DNA from 4 places in the Sporosarcina sp. P12(2017) genome. Region 1 is predicted to be linked to each of the others. Evidence: riboswitches for the same ligand, from Rfam matches in the RefSeq annotation. Region 1 holds a riboswitch; each other region holds the start of a gene.

Region 1 (4,488 bases):
AAAATACGCATCTCTGATTAATTTAGTAAAAAACCGTCTCTCTTCCGTTAGCGAAAGAGAGACGGTTTGGAATGGTTATTAGTTTTGTACTGTCGCTTTTTGTTTTGCTTTTGCTTTCGCTTCAATACGACGAGCATGCAAGATCGGCTCTGTATATCCACTTGGCTGTTCTGCCCCTTTAAATATCAGGTCAGACGCTGCTTGGAACGCGATGGAATCATCATAGTTCGGTGCCATCGGCTGATACAACTCATCATCCGCGTTCTGCTGATCCACTACTTTTGCCATACGCTCCAAAGTTTCTTGTACTTGCTCTTTCGTACAAACCCCATGACGTAACCAGTTTGCAATGTGCTGACTCGAAATACGTAACGTTGCACGGTCTTCCATTAATCCGACATCATTGATATCAGGAACTGTTGAACACCCTACTCCTTGGTCAATCCAGCGAACTACATAGCCCAGGATACCTTGTGCGTTGTTATCTAGTTCAGATTGTACTTCTTCGGCAGACCAATCCGCTTTAGGTGCCAATGGAATGTCAAGGATACCATCGCGGTAATCGATCGAACTGTCAATTCCGGCTTGTACATCTTTAACATTTACTTCATGGTAGTGCAATGCATGCAAAATTGCAGCTGTTGGTGATGGAACCCACGCAGTGCTAGCTCCAGCTTTTGGATGAGCAATTTTCTGTTCAAGCATTGCAGCCATTAAGTCAGGCATTGCCCACATTCCTTTTCCAATTTGTGCGTGTCCTGGTAGACCCGCTCCAATTCCTACTGCTACGTTTGCAGATTCATATGAAGATAGCCATTTAGACGTCTTCATATCCGCTTTGCGAATAACTGGACCTGCTTCCATAGATGTATGGATTTCGTCACCTGTACGGTCAAGGAATCCAGTGTTTATAAATGCAATACGCTCTTTCACTTCATTGATTGCCGATTTCAGATTCAGTGACATTCTACGCTCTTCGTCCATAACTCCGATTTTAATTGTGTTGCGCTCAACACCTAGTAGATCTTCAATACGATCAAATAGTTTATTCGCAAATGCCGCCTCAGCTGGACTATGCATTTTCGGCTTTACAATGTAAATGGAATTGTGGAGGGAGTTTTTAAACTCTGTGTTTTCTTTAAAGTTATGTGTAGCAATCAGCGATGTAAGAACACCGTCCAAGATCCCTTCAGGTACCTCATTGCCATTTTCGTCTAGGATTGCATTATTAGTCATTAAATGACCTACGTTACGTACGAACATCAATGAACGACCACGCAGAGTCAACTCCTTGCCATCTCCGCCTGTATACGTACGATCTGGATTCAATTTTCTTGTAACTGTGTTACTACCGCGCTTGAATGTTGATTCCAAGTCGCCCTTCATTAGACCAAGCCAGTTACGGTATACACCAACTTTATCTTCAGCATCTACTGCAGCAATAGAGTCTTCACAGTCCATCAACGTAGAGAGTGCCGCTTCAAGTACAAGATCTTTCACACCTGCTTTATCACTTTTACCGATTGGATTATTCTTATCGATAGCGATTTCAATATGCAATCCATTATTCACTAACAATACAGCAGTCGGTGCGTCTTCAGAGTCGTTATATCCGACGAACTTGGACTCATCTTTCAATGGAGTCGTGATACCACTTTCAAGCGTTACTTGAAGTTTACCTTCTACAATTTTATAAGCTGTTACTTCTGCATGAGAACCTTCAGCTAAAGGCGCTGCTTGATCTAACAATTTTTTCGCAAAATCGATTACTTTCTGTCCACGAATCGGGTTGTATTGAACGCCAGCTTCAGCACCCGCCTCATTACTAATTACATCCGATCCATAAAGTGCGTCGTATAGACTCCCCCATCTTGCATTCGCTGCATTTAATGCATAACGAGCATTATCGATTGGAACAACCAATTGTGAACCTGCTTGGTTTGCGACTTCATTGTCAACGTTTGCTGTTGTCACTTTGAAATCTTCAGGAACTGGCTCTAAGTAGCCAATTTCTTCTAGAAATTCTTTATATTTAGCGAAATCAATTTCGCTTTTATTATTTTGATGCCATTCGCTAATGGTCTTTTGCAATTCATCACGTTTTTCTAATAGCGCTTTGTTTTCAGGAGTAAGTTCATGAATGAGCGAATCAAAATTTGTCCAAAATTGATCACTTTGGACTTCTAAGTCCGGAAGAACTTCTTCGTTTACGAAGTTATATAGTTCTGTTGCGACTTGCAATTTACCTACTTTTTCATAGTTTGTCATGGATAAAAGCCACCCCTTAATGTTTTTTGCGCTATTCTGTTGTATAACATATAGCGATGAACACCTATCATCATCCATTATTCAGCAACACCCCATAGCCTGTCGATCATAAATCGACACATAACAGACGAATGACTTCTTCACTTGAAGACGTGTTAGTACATATCATACCTAAAGTCTAGTTGACTTTCAACTGAATTGTGTAAATTTTCACATCACGGTTAATTACGTCTGAGTCTAGCTATTGACATCAGTTATATAACAGTAGAGGTAATATACTGTTTCATCATTTCACTACGCCATTTGTTCTTTAGGTACCCGCCACTAAATTCAGATAGCAAGTTGACACACTATTTTGCATGTGATAGTTTTAGAGACAATCATCTGAATTGAATAGTTTGAAAAGTAGGTGGAATGAAAATACTTTCATTTCTTAAAAGGGAATCCTTTTCTTGGAGCGGTCCCGCCACTGTGAAGACGCCCATGCGTCCAGCCAGACACCTGCCTATTTTTCATGACGCTTAATCCTACGATGAATAGGGAAGTGTTAGACAGAAGCAGTCTATAAACGCATGCTATTTTTAGCATGTTATTTTATATGTACTCGTTTTTCTAACATCTCCCCTAGAGATGTTTTTTTATTATAAAAAATCAAGGGGGAATTTATCCATGGTAAAAAGTAGTATAGCGGGCTATCCGGTCATAGGTGAAAATCGTGAGTGGAAACGCGCACTTGAGGCATTTTGGTCAAAGAAGATTTCAGAAGATGAACTTCTTCAAACAACGAAAGAGATTCGCTTGGCGAACTTAAAAAAACAGCAAGATGCCGGAATTGATTTCATTGCTGTAGGCGACTTCACATTGTATGATCGTGTACTTGATACGTCTGCAATGTTCGGAATCATTCCTTCACGCTATAACTGGAAAGGCGGACAAGTTTCCACATCCACATACTTTTCGATGGCTCGCGGTAATGATGAGGCAGTCGCTTCAGAAATGACAAAATGGTTCAATACGAACTATCACTATATCGTGCCTGAATACGAAGGTCAGCGTTTTGAACTAACTGAAAATAAACCGCTAGCTGCTTATCGTGAAGCAAAGAAAGAACTAGGTATTGAAGGTAAACCCGTTCTACTTGGCCCCTATACATTATTGAAATTATCTAAAGGGTTTGAGGATAATGATGTACCATCTATCATCCTGCAATTGATCCCACTTTATCAAAGAGTACTCCAGGAATTACAGGATGAAGGAGTACAATGGGTTCAAATCGATGAGCCAATTTTATGTACATCAATCAGCTCAGATGAAATGAAAACTGTTACAGAAATTTATTCACAACTGACAAATAATCTAAGCGGACTGAATATTCTTCTACAGACATACTTTGATTCAGTTGAACATTATACAGAAACGATTGCGTTACCTGTTGCAGCGATCGGACTCGATTTCGTCCACGGACGCGAGAAAAACTTAGATAACCTGAAGCAACATGGCTTCCCAAAAGACAAAGTACTTGCGGCAGGGATTGTAGATGGACGCAACGTATGGCGTTCTAATTTACAAAAAAAGCTTACATTGACTGAAACAATCCAACAGCAAGTTTCACCTGATAAATTATGGATTCAACCTTCATGTAGCTTGCTCCACTCACCTGTCACGACTCGCTCGGAACAGAAACTAGATCAAACCATCTTGAACGCATTAGCATTTGCTGATGAGAAGATGGAAGAAATCAAAGCTATTCAAACAGCTCTACAATATGGAAAAGAAAAATTCACTAAAGTATTTGAAGACAGTGAAGCAGCATTGACTGCATTTAATGCCCTTCCTGCTCGCAATAATAAAGAAGTACGCGAAGCGACTTCCGGAAGTCTACTTTCTGACAGTAAGCGAAACCTTCCATTTGCAGAACGTAAAGTGAAGCAACAGGAAAAATTCCAATTGCCACTACTTCCCACTACAACAATCGGTAGTTTCCCACAAACGCCAGAAGTACGGGCTACACGGAATAAATGGAGAAAAGGTGAAATTACGAATCAGCAATACAAAGATTTCGTTAATGCCGAAATCAAAGAATGGATCGATATCCAAGAGGACTTAGGACTTGATGTATTGGTGCATGGTGAGTTTGAACGTACGGATATGGTGGAATATTTCGGAGAAAAGCTTGACGGATTTGTCTTTACTGAAAAAGCATGGGTACAATCCTACGGT
Region 2 (4,488 bases), on a different contig from region 1:
TATCATTATTGCACCCAGCTAGCAGTACAAGAAGAAAAATGATGCTAAGGAACAGACGTTTTCTCATTGGTGATTCCTCCATTGTAAAAAGTGTTTTTCCAATACGACGACGAGTAGAAAGAAGATAATGCCTACTGCAGATAGCAAGACGATCGGTGCGAATACGGCGGCACTGTCAAATTGCGTCATCATTCTTCTGCTGAAGTATCCAAGTCCTGCCTGAGCACCTAGCCATTCCCCAATGGCCGCACCGATTACACTCAGTGTGACCGCCACTTTGAGTCCAGAGAAGAAAGATGGCAAAGCGGAAGGCAGGTCTAATTTATAGAAGATATCTTTTGCGGACGCACCCATTGTTAGCATTAATTCACGTAAATTTTTATCTGAAGAGCGCAAGCCGTCGAAAACGCTGACGGTAATCGGGAAAAAAGTAATCAGTACCGTAACCGCGACTTTACTCCAAATGCTGTAGCCGAACCATAAGACGAAAATCGGTGCGAGCGCGATGACCGGAATCGTTTGCGACGCGATCAGGATAGGGTAAAACGCCTGCTCGATCGGTTTCTTACTATACATCGCAATTGCCAGTGTGGATCCGAGCATGATTGAAATCGATAAGCCGATTAAGATAGTTAAAGCAGTCGGAGGTAAGTGGTGGATAAACAGCTCCGTCTTCAGCTCCCATAATCTGATCAGAATCGCTGAAGGGGACGGGAAGAGAAAGCTTTTGTCGTAAAGACGTGCGCTAATTTCCCATAGGCCCAGTAAGATCGCAACGAAAAGTATAGACCAACTATACGAAGTGATTTTCTTCATAGCCGCGCCTCCGAACGAAGCTCGCTAATAAGTTGCTCCTTCATTTCCATCACTTCGGGCTGTGCCAGGTCTCGCATAGTACGTGGTCGGCTGAGAGGCACGATGACTTCGCGAATCGTCTGTACTGGTCTTTCAGCGAGTACGAAGATGCGATCGGATAGAAATAAAGCTTCGTCGATATCATGTGTGATGAAGACAATCGTTTTATCGAGCTTCTGCCATTGATCGATCAGCCACTCTTGCATCGTCAGCCGTGTGATCGCATCGAGTGCGCTGAATGGCTCGTCCAGCAATAAAATATTGGAGCCGGTCAGGATCGTTCGTAAAAAGGAAACCCGTTGTCGCATCCCGCCTGATAAATTTCCAGGATAAGCGTTTTCTTCGCCTGCCAGTCCGAAATCAGCGAGTAGCTGGATGATCTGGTCGGCAGTAGGTTTACCGCCTTGAAGTTCTACTGGTAATTGGACATTTTCAAGAATCGTTCGCCACGGCATGAGTAAGTCTTGCTGCGGCATATAGCCCACTTTGCCTAATCGCTTCGTTGTCACTTCTCCGTTCAATGAAATCTCACCACTGTCAGGATTCTCTAGACCGGTGACCAGTCGGAATAAAGTGCTTTTCCCGTAACCACTTGGTCCAATGATGCTGACAAATTCGCCTTCATTTACATGCCAATCGACTTGGTCAAAAATTGCGGTTGGTTTAGAAGCATTGGTTGCTCGATAATGAAAAGATACATTCGTAAACTCTAAAACCTTATTCGTCATCATTCTTACCACTTCTCATTTCTTCAAAAAATACACACAAAAAACCACTTCTCTGTGCGAAGTGGTTGCATAGTACGGTCGAAATCCGTCATATGTCCACTTCCCTCCGCTAGCATTATCTAGAGCAGGTTTCGAGGGTTAAGGCGAACGCCTCTCTCAGCAACAGCACCCCTAGTGTTTATCCATATCTTATCGTTACATAGTCTGAAAAGATAGTCAAGATAGGACAGGAATAAATTGGTCATTTATAGGGAGTTGGAAAATATCCTACACGTCAAAAATCTCGCTATTGCAATTGTTTTGTCGACTCATTATGATTAAGGATAGTTTATAGCGTATTTTGGTGTCTTGCTAGTTTGCAAGACGTAAAAAGGAATCAGGTGAAAATCCTGAACGGTCCGGCCACTGTAATTGGAAAGTAACTTCTGACAACCACTGGTATTCATACTGGGAAGGTTGAAGTTGCGTTCGTATCCAAAAGTCAGGAGACTTACCATAATACAATGCTTACAGCCTTCCGGAAAAAGGTGTGTATGTTGTGTTGTATTATGTATGTCTAAACACGCATCCATCCATCCTTGTCTCTTTCCGGAGGCGGGATTTTTTTATTGAAAAAAATAGGGGGTAGGAGTCGTTGAGGAAAGGTAGTCGAGTAAGCAAGACATTATCTGTGTTGCTAAGTTTATTGTTGGTGTTGTCGGTTTTAACTCCAACAGTACAAGCAGTTGATACAGGAGTAGAGAATACACAAGGAATGGTTGAAGAGCAGACAGATGTGGAAGAATTATTAGCTAGAACCGTTCAGTTTTATAAAAACAAAAAGATGAAATTGGATTCGTGGCAATTATTAGTCGGGCTTTACGCAGCAGGTGAAGACCTGAATGATGGCGAGTGGGTATTACCAGAATGGCAAAAAGAAGATCCAGATTATCTAGAACCTATACATTATGGTACAGATCATATTCGCTTTATCTTCGGATTGCTTGCAATGAACGAAGATCCAGCCGATGCATGGGAAACGAATCGTAATCTTTATGCGGAATTAGCATCGCAACAAAACGAAGAGACAGGCTCATTTGGCGGCATTAATAAACATATGTGGGCCGTGCTTGCGATGGATACAGGCGAACGTCTAGGAGCCGATTTAGGTGAGTGGAATACAGATAAGAAACAAAAAGCGCTACAATTTTTGATCGATAACCAAAATGAAGATGGTGGATATTCATTCTTTGGTCCGGTTTCAGACCCAGATATGACAGGTATGGGCATGATCGCGTTGTCGAACTATCAAGGGGAAGAAGCGGCAGATGCAGCTATTGAAAGAACGAAGGACTTATTACGAGCTAGACAACTAGACTTAACGACGGGTGGATTTAATTCGCCAGGTAATTTTGGAATGGGCGATAATGCCAACTCCACAGCGACAGCGATTTGGGGTCTAGCTGCAGTCAATGAGAATGTACTAGCAGAAAAGTGGCATGTAGGCAATCAGACAGTAGTAGATGCAATAAAAGGTTTCCAGTTTGAAGACGGGTCTTATAAGTGGAAAGTGACTGATAAAAGTACTAATTTAATGGCGACAGAACAAGTATTACTTGCGCTAGCAGACATGAAAGCGGGAAGTTCTGTTTGGAATCGAATTGCTTTAAAAACAGAGCGGCCTACAGCCTACGTGAAAGTCGATGGGGTAGATGCACCGATTCTTGCAGATACTGCAGTGGCATTCGAAGCAGGCGATACGATTGTACAAGTTGTTGAACAGTTGTTAAAAGAACAAAATATTCCTTACGAGTTGGATCAAGCGAAAGAGAATTTTGTATCGATTAACAACGTTCAAAATGGAAATTTACATGGCAATGATCAGTGGGTTGTTGATGTTAATGAAGGATCATCTACTTCACTTTTCGATAATGTAGTAAACGACAATGATAAGATTCACATTTTCTATAAACGCAATGCAGTTCTTGAATCCATTACGAAGTTGAAAGTCGGGGACAAGGATCCGACTATTGAACTCACATTAAGTGGAGACACGTTTACGGAAGCGGCTTCAAATGTTAGTAACTGGACTATAGGTAATGGAGCCCTAACAGTTGGCTCAGTCACAGTTGAAAGTAGTCAGAACGTACTTCTACATGTGCAAGGCGAAGTACCAAATGTAACGTTATCAATAACTGGGCTTGCTAAAGCAGTGCAGTCGAATGTAAACACTACTGCAAATAATACTCCTGCTATACCAGAAACTATTCGTACGGTAGACGATATGCTTGCGGATACGTTACGTTTCTATGAAGTGGAGAGATATAATAAGGATAATTTCAGATGGAGTATGCCTGGAATCAGTTGGACGGAATTGGTTGCATTGGGCGCGTCCAGTTCACAATTAAGTGATGGTACAGCACAATTACCAGAGTGGCTCACTAAAGATCCAGGATTACAGAAAGATGAAGCAGATACGGATCATATTCGCTATATCTTCGGTTTGCTAGCAGTAGGTAAAGATCCATCTACTGCATGGGAATCTAAACGAAATCTTTATGCAGAGCTAGCGGCACAACAAAAGGCAGACGGATCAATTGGTGGTATAAATAAACACGCATGGGCGATGCTCGCTTTAGATACAGGTGAGAAGCGCGGGCAGGACGTAGGAACATGGGGTGCCAATGCAAAAGAGAAAGCGTTACAACATTTGTTAAAGCAAGAAAAGGAAAAGGGTGGATTTTCGCTTTCATTAAATGAACAAGACACAGCTGATCCTGATATGACGGGCATGGTCTTGTTGGCACTAGCAAATTATCAAGATGATAGTGCGGCGAATGCTGCAATTGAACGTGCAAAACAAGCCTTGCGCGAACAACAACTTGATACAGCTGGCTGGGGCGCTTGGGGAGAAAACTCCAATAGT
Region 3 (4,488 bases), on a different contig from region 1:
TTGTTGAACAAACTAAGTGATCTCAATATGAAGAGAAATGCTTCTATCGTCATGGTTACTCATGATCCTCTCGCCGCAAGTTTTAGTGAGCGCGTAGTGTTCATCAAAGACGGACAAATCTACACGCAACTGAATAAAGGAGACCAAACGCGTAACGAATTTTTTAATGACATCATCAAAACGCAAGGTGTGTTGGGTGGTGTGCAACATGACGCTTAATCAGCTGATTTTCCGCAATATCAAGAAAAACCTTAAACATTATTATGTGTATATCTTTGCTTTGGTTTTTAGCGTGGGCTTGTACTTTTCATTTGTAACGCTGCAATTTGATCCAGCATTGGACGATGCAACAGGAGGAGTGAAAGGTGCTGCAGCTATTAAAACAGGTTCAGTTTTTCTAATTGTTATCGTGTCTGTATTCTTGCTATATGCTAACAATCTATTTATTAAACGACGCAGTAAGGAGATTGGATTATTCCAATTGATCGGGATGACGAAAGTAACCGTTTTCCGTATTTTAAGTGTAGAGAATTTCGTGTTATATATCGGCTCTCTCGTTATAGGGATACTCTTAGGATTTTCGATGTCACGATTACTCATGCTCATTCTATTTAAGGTCACTGGTGTAACGGATGTTGCAACTTTACGTTTCTCTTCAGCAGCATTACTTCAAACGCTGATCGTATTTGCAGTAATCTTTGTATTGATTTTGATCATGAATGCGCTATTCATTAAACGACAAAGTATATTATCTTTGTTCCGTGTAACAACCGTAACGCAACAGCGGGTCAAAAAGATGACAGTATTTCAGGCGGTTGTCGGTGTGTTCGGTATTCTACTCATTGTATTCGGCTATTATTTATCATCCCGATTATTTAGTAGTGTGTTCCTAGGCGATCAGCTATTTCTGGTGATGATCATCATACTAGCTTCTGTCGTCATGGGAACGTATTTGTTCTATAAAGGCTCCGTTAGCTTTATCTTTAACCTGATTCGTAAACGTAAAGGAGGATATCTGAACGTTAACGACGTGCTGTCTCTCTCTTCAATTATGTTTCGAATGAAATCGAATTCTCTTCTATTAATGATTATTACATCCGTATCTGCGCTATCCATCGCATTACTCTCGTTAAGTTATATTTCGTATTACTCAGTAGAGAAGTCAGTAGAGCGAACTATTCCGGCCGACTTTACTATTCCTGATACTACGCGTGCAATGGAATTTACACAGGCACTTGAAAGTAAAGGCATCGCCTATACAGAGACAGCTATTGATCTATTGTCTACACCTGTTGGTTTATCAAGAGTTCTATCTATTCCGGGTGGGGATAGTCAAGATGTGAGTTATACCGATACAGAAATGATCGTCATTAGTGATGAAGCATTGCCAGAGTTAGACGTAGCAGAAAAGGAAGTGCTCTTCGTCAACTCTGATAATTTAACGGAAAACTTCATGAAATTCAAAGAAGATCAGCAAGTCGTTTTCCAAGGCAAAGAGCATGAGTATGATCTAACACTGAAAGGGACAGAAAGGGTAGTTGTTTTGCCCATACGTGTAACCTATGGTTTTGTAGTGGCGGTAGTGGATGATCAAGTGTTCCAGCAGATGAATGTAGATATAGATCCTTCCGTAGAATCCGAATTTACGGAATATCATGGAGTGGATATCGAGAATGAGAATGATCTAGAAAAAGCGAATGATATATTTAATGTGTTGGGAATAAACGACTGGGCAGGACATGAATCGAAGTTTGAGGAAAGAACGAAACAAATGCAAGGTGCTGGCATGATCATGTTCATCGTGGGATTCCTCGGCCTCGCTTTCCTTGTCACTTCTGGCTGCATCTTATACTTTAAACAAATGGACGAAAGTGAAGATGAAAAATCGAACTATACCATTCTTCGTAAACTGGGCTATACACAAACAGATTTGCTAAAAGGGGTTCAACGAAAGCAGCTATTTAATTTCGGTATTCCGTTAGTCGTTGGTCTCTTCCACAGCTATTTCGCGGTGAAATCTGGCTGGTTCTTATTCGGTACTGAAATGCTGGCGCCCACGATTATTGTGATGTTCATCTATACGGCACTATATTCTATATTTGGCTTACTTTCCGTATTGAATTACAAGCGTGTGATTAAAGATTCTTTATAACATAGTAACGCCCCTGACACATTAAGGTCAGGGGTGTTTTATTGCGATCTAGTTACTACCTACTAATTCAGCAACTACGATTTGATATGCTGTATCTAAATTAGCTAGTTGTTTACTTTTTTCTGCAGAGTCATTTGAAGTGTCTTCAGCAATTTGTTTCTTCACATTTTCCACTAGTATAGGAAGGGGGGTAGAGTGAGTGCTCACTCTATCCGACATCAATGTGTCCTTTAATAAGTTTGTAAAGTCATCGATTGTTTGATTGGGCATAATTCATTCTCCTCATCGTGTTTGTATGGGTTCGTTGACATAAAAAAACATCCGTCCGGTAAATACCTGGAAGGATGTTAAGTGGGAAGCCATGACGAATTAAACGGTTCGGCAGGAAATACACATATGTTGGATCGATAGAAACTATTTCGAAGCCACCTAATGAATGTCCTGATTCCGTTTTTTCGTACGTCGGCTTGTGTGTGATTTTTCATAAGCCGCACTTGACACCTCCTATCCGCGTAGGGTATTGGTGTGTACTGATCTAGGCAGGTCTCCTGGCTCGTCTTCAACGTATAATTCACCTTCCCATTTCCCTTGCGGTGAAACAGTGGTAACGAATTATACTCCAACTCACAGTTGCGGGACAGCATCGGTTTTTCACCGATTTCCCTTTTAAGCGTTTAAGAAAAAATAAACGCACCTATCTCTAACACGATATTCAGTTGCTCTTTCAGTATAGCACTCTTATTGATGAAAGGAACAAAAATAGTGCAACATTCTTTACTACAACACGTACTCACACTAATTCTATGGAACGCGCTGCTTAGAACAATGATTTATGTTTCCGTACTGTTCTATAGACCAATGCTTAGCCGATTAACGAATGTCGAGTAGCGTTCCTTTGATATAAATACACGCCAATAAATACGACAAGCTCAGAAGCGGGAATGGATAACCAAATACCATTCAATCCGAATATGCGTGGCAAGATCATCAAGAAAATCAACATGACGATGATTTCACGTGAAGCGGTAATCCAAGTGGCCATCCGTACATTGCCGACAGATTGATAATAAGTCATCATGACAAAGTTCGTACCTGTGAACAAATAGGCAATAAAGAATAGATTAATTCCGGTAGTAGCCAATTCTCTGACGGCTTGCGGGAAGTCTCCGAAAATCGATACGATAGGACCTGCTGCGAACTGTCCGACGAGGAAGAACACAGCACCCGCGATGACGACTGTGAGAGTGGCCTTTTTAACGGTTTCCTTCATCCTTATCCGGTTACCAGAGCCTTGATAATAACTGATCAGCGGCTGAATCGCACCACCCATCCCGAGGAATAGCATAAGCATGACACTGTGCACATAGTTCAAAATAGAGAATGCCGCAACACCTTCTGTACCGGCCATCCGTTCGAACGCAATATTATGTGTAATGGTAAAAAAGGAGATTCCCAACTCGGAAAGGAAGCTCGGGAATCCGATGAAAAGAATGGCTATGAACAGCTTTTTATTGAACTGTAAGCGAATCAATTTTAAGTTATTGTTTTTCTTAAAGAAGTGGGCGAGCAGTACTAACATGCCCATAAAGGAAGCGATAATTGTAGCGGTTGCAGCACCGGCAACACCGTAATCAAGAATAAATAAGAACACATAATTCAAAATGATGTTAATGACTGACGTCACAATTAGCCCTGCCATTGAGAGGTTCGGTGCTCCGTCGTTACGTACGAAAATACTAAATGTGTTTTCTACAGTAAAGATAAAGCCAAATAGTAAAATCACAAATAAGTATTGCGATACATAAGGGAATGTAGTGGTATTCGCACCAAGTGCGTATGCTAGCGAATCCCTAAAAATAAAGGCGGTTAAGCCTAATATAATGGTTAATAAGAAAATGGAAATGATTGCATGTGTGAAAATCGAACGAGCTTTAAGCACATCTTTAGCACCCATTGCCATCGAATATTTTGTGGCGGCACCTATACCAATCCATAAGGAAATAGCAAAAAAGATGGTATAAACGGGAGCCGAAATTCCGACTCCCGCCAATGCTTCTGCACCCAATCGATTACCGACCATGATACCATCCGCCACAATATTGATTGCCATCAGCAACATACCGACAGTTGACGGTATTAAATAACGTAAAAAGATACGTCCTACTGGCTCAGTATCCAATTTATTAAACTTGGGTGAAGAAGAACTCATTGCACAGGACTCCTTTGAAGATCAAGTTCCATGATGAGACAAGGGAATTCACCTACATCATCAATTTTACCATTTAACTTAAAACCGAATTTTTCATATAAATGCTGTGCGGCTTTATTACTTGGAT
Region 4 (4,488 bases), on a different contig from region 1:
AATACCATTTGACAATAACCTACTCGGAGGTAACACAATGAATGCAGTAGAGCAGATTCAACATGAAATTAAAGTAGCATTGCACGAAGCGATTGAAAAAGCACAATTAGTCGAAGGTGCAGAAATTCCGGAAATTAAACTGGAATCACCAAGAAGTAAAGAGAACGGCGACTATGCAGCGAATATCGCCATGCAGTTAACGAAACTAGCAAAAAAGCCACCACGGGCAATCGCGGAAAGTATTTTGGAGCACCTCGATACGACGAACACAGCAATTGACTCCATTGAAATCGCTGGACCTGGCTTCCTCAATATCCGCTTAAAAACAGACAGCCTTGGAGATATCGTGAAGACTGTCCTTGATCAAGGAGCTGACTACGGACGTTCCGACAGTGGACAACAACAAAAAATTCAAGTTGAATTCGTCTCAGCGAACCCAACAGGCGACTTGCACTTAGGGCACGCACGCGGAGCTTCGCTAGGCGATTCATTATGTAATATTCTCGATAAAGCAGGCTATGACGTAGCGCGCGAATATTATATCAACGATGCAGGTAATCAAATAAACAACTTAGCGTTATCTATCGATGTTCGGTATTTCGAAGCACTTGGATTGGAAAAAGAAATGCCTGAAGATGGCTATCGTGGTGCAGATATTATCACGATCGCAAAAGGCCTGGTCGAACAATACGGCGACAAGTATGTCGATGTTCCAGAAGAAGAGCGACTTGCATTTTTCCGTGAGCACGGCTTGAATATCGAACTGGATAAACTGAAGAAAGACTTGGCGGACTTCCGCGTTCATTTTGATAACTGGTTCTCAGAGACGTCCCTATATAACAACGGCAAGATCGAAGTCGCACTTAATAAACTTCGTGAAAACGGCCATGTCTTTGAAGAAGACGGTGCCACTTGGTTCCGCTCCACTACATTTGGTGACGACAAAGACCGTGTACTGATTAAGCAAGACGGTTCATTCACATACTTAACACCGGATATCGCGTACCACCAAGACAAGCTGAGTCGCGGATTCGATAAACTCATCAATATTTGGGGAGCAGACCACCACGGATATATTCCACGTATGAAAGCGGCAATCCAAGCACTTGGCTATGACCGCGATACGCTCGAAGTAGAAGTGGCGCAAATGGTTCAGCTCTATAAAGACGGAGAAAAATTCAAGATGAGCAAGCGCACAGGAAAAGCGGTCACACTGCGTGAACTCGTGGAAGAGGTCGGCTTAGACGCTGTACGTTATTTCTTCGCGATGCGCTCAGGTGACGCACAAATGGACTTCGATCTAGATTTGGCAGTATCCAAATCCAATGAAAACCCTGTCTACTACGCACAATACGCGCACGCACGTATTTGCTCGATTCTACGTCAGGCAAAAGAACAGAACGTAGAAGCGTCAACAGAGAACGTCACGCTATTGCAAGATGAAAAAGAGCTAGAGCTACTGAAGAAACTCGGAGACTTCCCGAAACTAATCAGCGACTCGGCACGCATGCGCGCACCGCATCGTGTAACAACATATATTCAGGAACTAGCAGCTACATTCCATAGTTTCTATAATGCTAACAAGGTGCTTGATCCGGAAAATAAAGACCTTTCCGAAGCACGTTTGGCTTTGATCACAGCGACTAAAACGACGATTGCGAACGCGTTGAAATTAGTTGGCGTGCAAGCACCTGAAAGAATGTAATATATCAAAAATGGCCAAGCAGATTGACTGCTTGGCTTTTTTCTTTATGAATGGGAAAGGGGAAGGCAACGTTTCGCTGCGTTCCAGGCGGCCCCTCAGGAAAGCGTCCCCCTGCTGGAGCCTCACTCCCCATGTCATACCCAAACTCCTCCTATCCCCTGTACAACCAACACTATTATCGCTATAATAAGTCATAATTACATATCTTCTAAAAAGGTTCTCAAAACTTGAGATGAAAAGCGAAATCGGTTCAAATCCGATGCGGTCCCGCCACTGTATGTGCCATGCACAAGCCAGGTCACCTGCCTTTTTAGAAAATGAAGTTCCGCAGCAACCTACGAGGATAGGTACAGTGGAAGAAATCACGTATTGATTTCATCCCACCTGATCCTTCGAACTATCGAAGGTTTTTTTCATGTCTGCGGCTTGCGTAATGCTACACACATATTAAAGGAGGAACACACATGAAGAAGTTTTGGCAACTGATGCTGACGGCAATGCTTGCGGTACTACTACTCGCAGCATGCGGAAGTGACAGTAAAAAAGAAGAAACACCAGCAGATGAAAAACAAGCTGGCGAAGAAACAAACACAGAACAACAATCGACGGATACAACGAGTTATCCATACACCCTGACAGACGCGGCTGGCGAAGAACTTACATTTGAACAAGCGCCGGAAACTGTAATTTCATTAGTTCCAAGCAATACGGAAATTTTATTCGGTATTGATGCAGGAGATCAAGTCATCGCAGTAACAGAAAACGATGACTACCCTAAGGAAGTAACGGAGCTTGATACAGTAGGGGACTTTACGGTCAACGTGGAAAAAGTCATTTCATTGGAGCCGGAAGCAGTATTTGCACATGAAATGATGATGGGTTCAAGTGAAGAAGGATTGAATCAAATTCGTGACGCAGGCATCCCTGTGATCGTCGTACCAAATGCAGAGACATTTGACGAGACATATGAAACAATTGAACTGATTGGTGCAGTCATGGACAAAAATGTGGAAGCGAATCAAATCGTCGAAGATATGAAAACAAAAGTTGCGGATATTGAAAAGAAAGCAGCAGACATAACAGACAAGAAGCGCGTGTTTGTTGAAAACTCCGATGCACCTGAAATTTATACGCCAGGGAAGGGAACATTCCCACAGCAATTTTTGGATATGATCCACGCTGAAAACATTGTGACAGAAGAAGGCTGGATTATGATCAGTCCTGAAAAGATTGTAGATGAAAATCCCGATGTAATTTTGGCTATGTATAGTTATGTTCCAAACGTCGTAGAAAACATTAAAACTCGTGACGGGTTCGATGCGGTTACTGCGATCAAAGAAGATCAAGTCATTCAATTGGATGAAGATATTACAAGCCGTACAGGTCCACGTTTAGCTGACGGATTAGAATTGTTTGCAAAAGCAGTCTATCCTGAGGTATTCGGTGAATAAAACCGCTCTCGCCTATGTCGTGTCGATTGCCACGTTGCTTGTGGCAATTTGGCTCGGCGTATCGATCGGTACAGTGAAAATACCAATAGAGACGCTATGGAATCAATCGGACGCGACCGCAAGTAATATTTTGTGGAAGATCCGTATGCCTCGTGTGCTGCTGGCGGGAATCGTCGGTGCCTCACTGGCTATTTCAGGAGCCGCTTTCCAAGGGCTGTTGAAAAACCCATTAGCTGATCCTTACACCCTCGGAGTGTCATCCGGTGCCTCTGTCGGCGCCGTGATCACACTCTTTTTTGGTATTTCTCTACCGGTTCTTGGCGCATTCACCTTACCTGTATTTAGTATGATCGGTGCCGCAGTGACAATGTTTCTAGTGATCGGTTTTGCCCGTCTCGTCGATCGATCAATGAAAATGGAAACGATTATTTTGACAGGCATTATTTTCGGTTCGTTTCTTGGCTCCGTGCTGTCGCTGATGATCGCGTTAACACAAGAAGAACTCCGTCAGATCGTGGGTTGGCTGCTTGGTAGCGTATCCATGCGCGGATGGAATTATATTCTCATGGTACTGCCGTTTTTCATCATCGGTTCATTCATGCTGTGGCTCAATCGCCGCGAATTGAACGCTTTATTATTCGGTGAAGAACGCGCGCATCATCTTGGGGTCAATGTCAAACAGCGTAAATTAATGATTTTGCTAGGCGGTTCGGTATTAACTGGTTCTGCTGTTGCTGTGTCTGGGACAATCGGTTTCGTGGGCCTAGTTGTCCCTCATATGACACGAATGCTATGGGGTTCTGATCATCGTCACGTGTTGCCGTTATCATTATTCAACGGTGCCTCATTATTAATCATTTGCGATCTCGTCGCACGAACGATTATTTCGCCGGCTGAATTACCGGTCGGCGTCATTACAGCATTCATTGGCGCTCCGGTGTTTGCTTACATATTTTACAAACAACGTAGAAAAGGAGCGATGTGAAGATGTTGCAAGTGGAGAACTTATCAGGAGGCTACGGCAAAGAACCGATTGTGCGAAATGTGTCGTTCCACGTGGAAAAAGGAGAAGTTCTTGGGATTTTAGGGCCGAATGGTAGCGGAAAGTCAACCTTATTGAAAATCATTTCGGGAATTTTGCCGAAACAAAGCGGCAAGGTAATGATTGCAGGAAAACCTTCTGGCGCATATAGCCAAAAGCAATTCGCGCAGCAAGTAGCCGTCTTGCCGCAGCTTCATGCTCATGCTTTTTCCCATAGCGTGAAAGACACCGTCGCTCTCGGTCGTTATCCGTATCAGTCAGGGATTTTCTCGAGCTGGTCGGAGTTGGAC

Evidence for each region. A riboswitch is a leader RNA that binds a small molecule or an ion and turns the genes downstream of it on or off. The one in region 1 is predicted to bind cobalamin.
Region 2: it holds a riboswitch for cobalamin, as region 1 does, so the genes downstream of both, CSV80_RS05580 (DUF4430 domain-containing protein) here and metE (5-methyltetrahydropteroyltriglutamate--homocysteine S-methyltransferase) in region 1, are expected to answer to the same signal.
Region 3: it holds a riboswitch for cobalamin, as region 1 does, so the genes downstream of both, CSV80_RS10485 (hypothetical protein) here and metE (5-methyltetrahydropteroyltriglutamate--homocysteine S-methyltransferase) in region 1, are expected to answer to the same signal.
Region 4: it holds a riboswitch for cobalamin, as region 1 does, so the genes downstream of both, CSV80_RS07405 (ABC transporter substrate-binding protein) here and metE (5-methyltetrahydropteroyltriglutamate--homocysteine S-methyltransferase) in region 1, are expected to answer to the same signal.

What each region holds. Positions count from the first base shown of each region.
Region 1 is NZ_PDYL01000022.1:32,023-36,510, reverse strand. It holds gene CSV80_RS15485 (malate synthase G) at 79-2,268, opposite strand; cobalamin riboswitch at 2,659-2,791, shown strand; gene metE (5-methyltetrahydropteroyltriglutamate--homocysteine S-methyltransferase) at 2,938-4,488, shown strand, end outside.
Region 2 is NZ_PDYL01000005.1:118,705-123,192, reverse strand. It holds gene CSV80_RS05595 (ABC transporter substrate-binding protein) at 1-67, opposite strand, end outside; gene CSV80_RS05590 (ABC transporter permease) at 64-816, opposite strand; gene CSV80_RS05585 (ABC transporter ATP-binding protein) at 813-1,583, opposite strand; TPP riboswitch at 1,668-1,766, opposite strand; cobalamin riboswitch at 1,908-2,095, shown strand; gene CSV80_RS05580 (DUF4430 domain-containing protein) at 2,218-4,488, shown strand, end outside.
Region 3 is NZ_PDYL01000011.1:72,635-77,122, forward strand. It holds gene CSV80_RS10475 (ABC transporter ATP-binding protein) at 1-219, shown strand, start outside; gene CSV80_RS10480 (ABC transporter permease) at 209-2,152, shown strand; gene CSV80_RS10485 (hypothetical protein) at 2,201-2,422, opposite strand; cobalamin riboswitch at 2,674-2,865, opposite strand; gene CSV80_RS10490 (MATE family efflux transporter) at 3,015-4,361, opposite strand; gene CSV80_RS10495 (GNAT family N-acetyltransferase) at 4,358-4,488, opposite strand, start outside.
Region 4 is NZ_PDYL01000007.1:103,667-108,154, forward strand. It holds gene CSV80_RS07395 (YwiB family protein) at 1-41, shown strand, start outside; gene argS (arginine--tRNA ligase) at 38-1,705, shown strand; cobalamin riboswitch at 1,903-2,029, shown strand; gene CSV80_RS07405 (ABC transporter substrate-binding protein) at 2,170-3,156, shown strand; gene CSV80_RS07410 (FecCD family ABC transporter permease) at 3,149-4,141, shown strand; gene CSV80_RS07415 (adenosylcobinamide amidohydrolase) at 4,144-4,488, shown strand, end outside.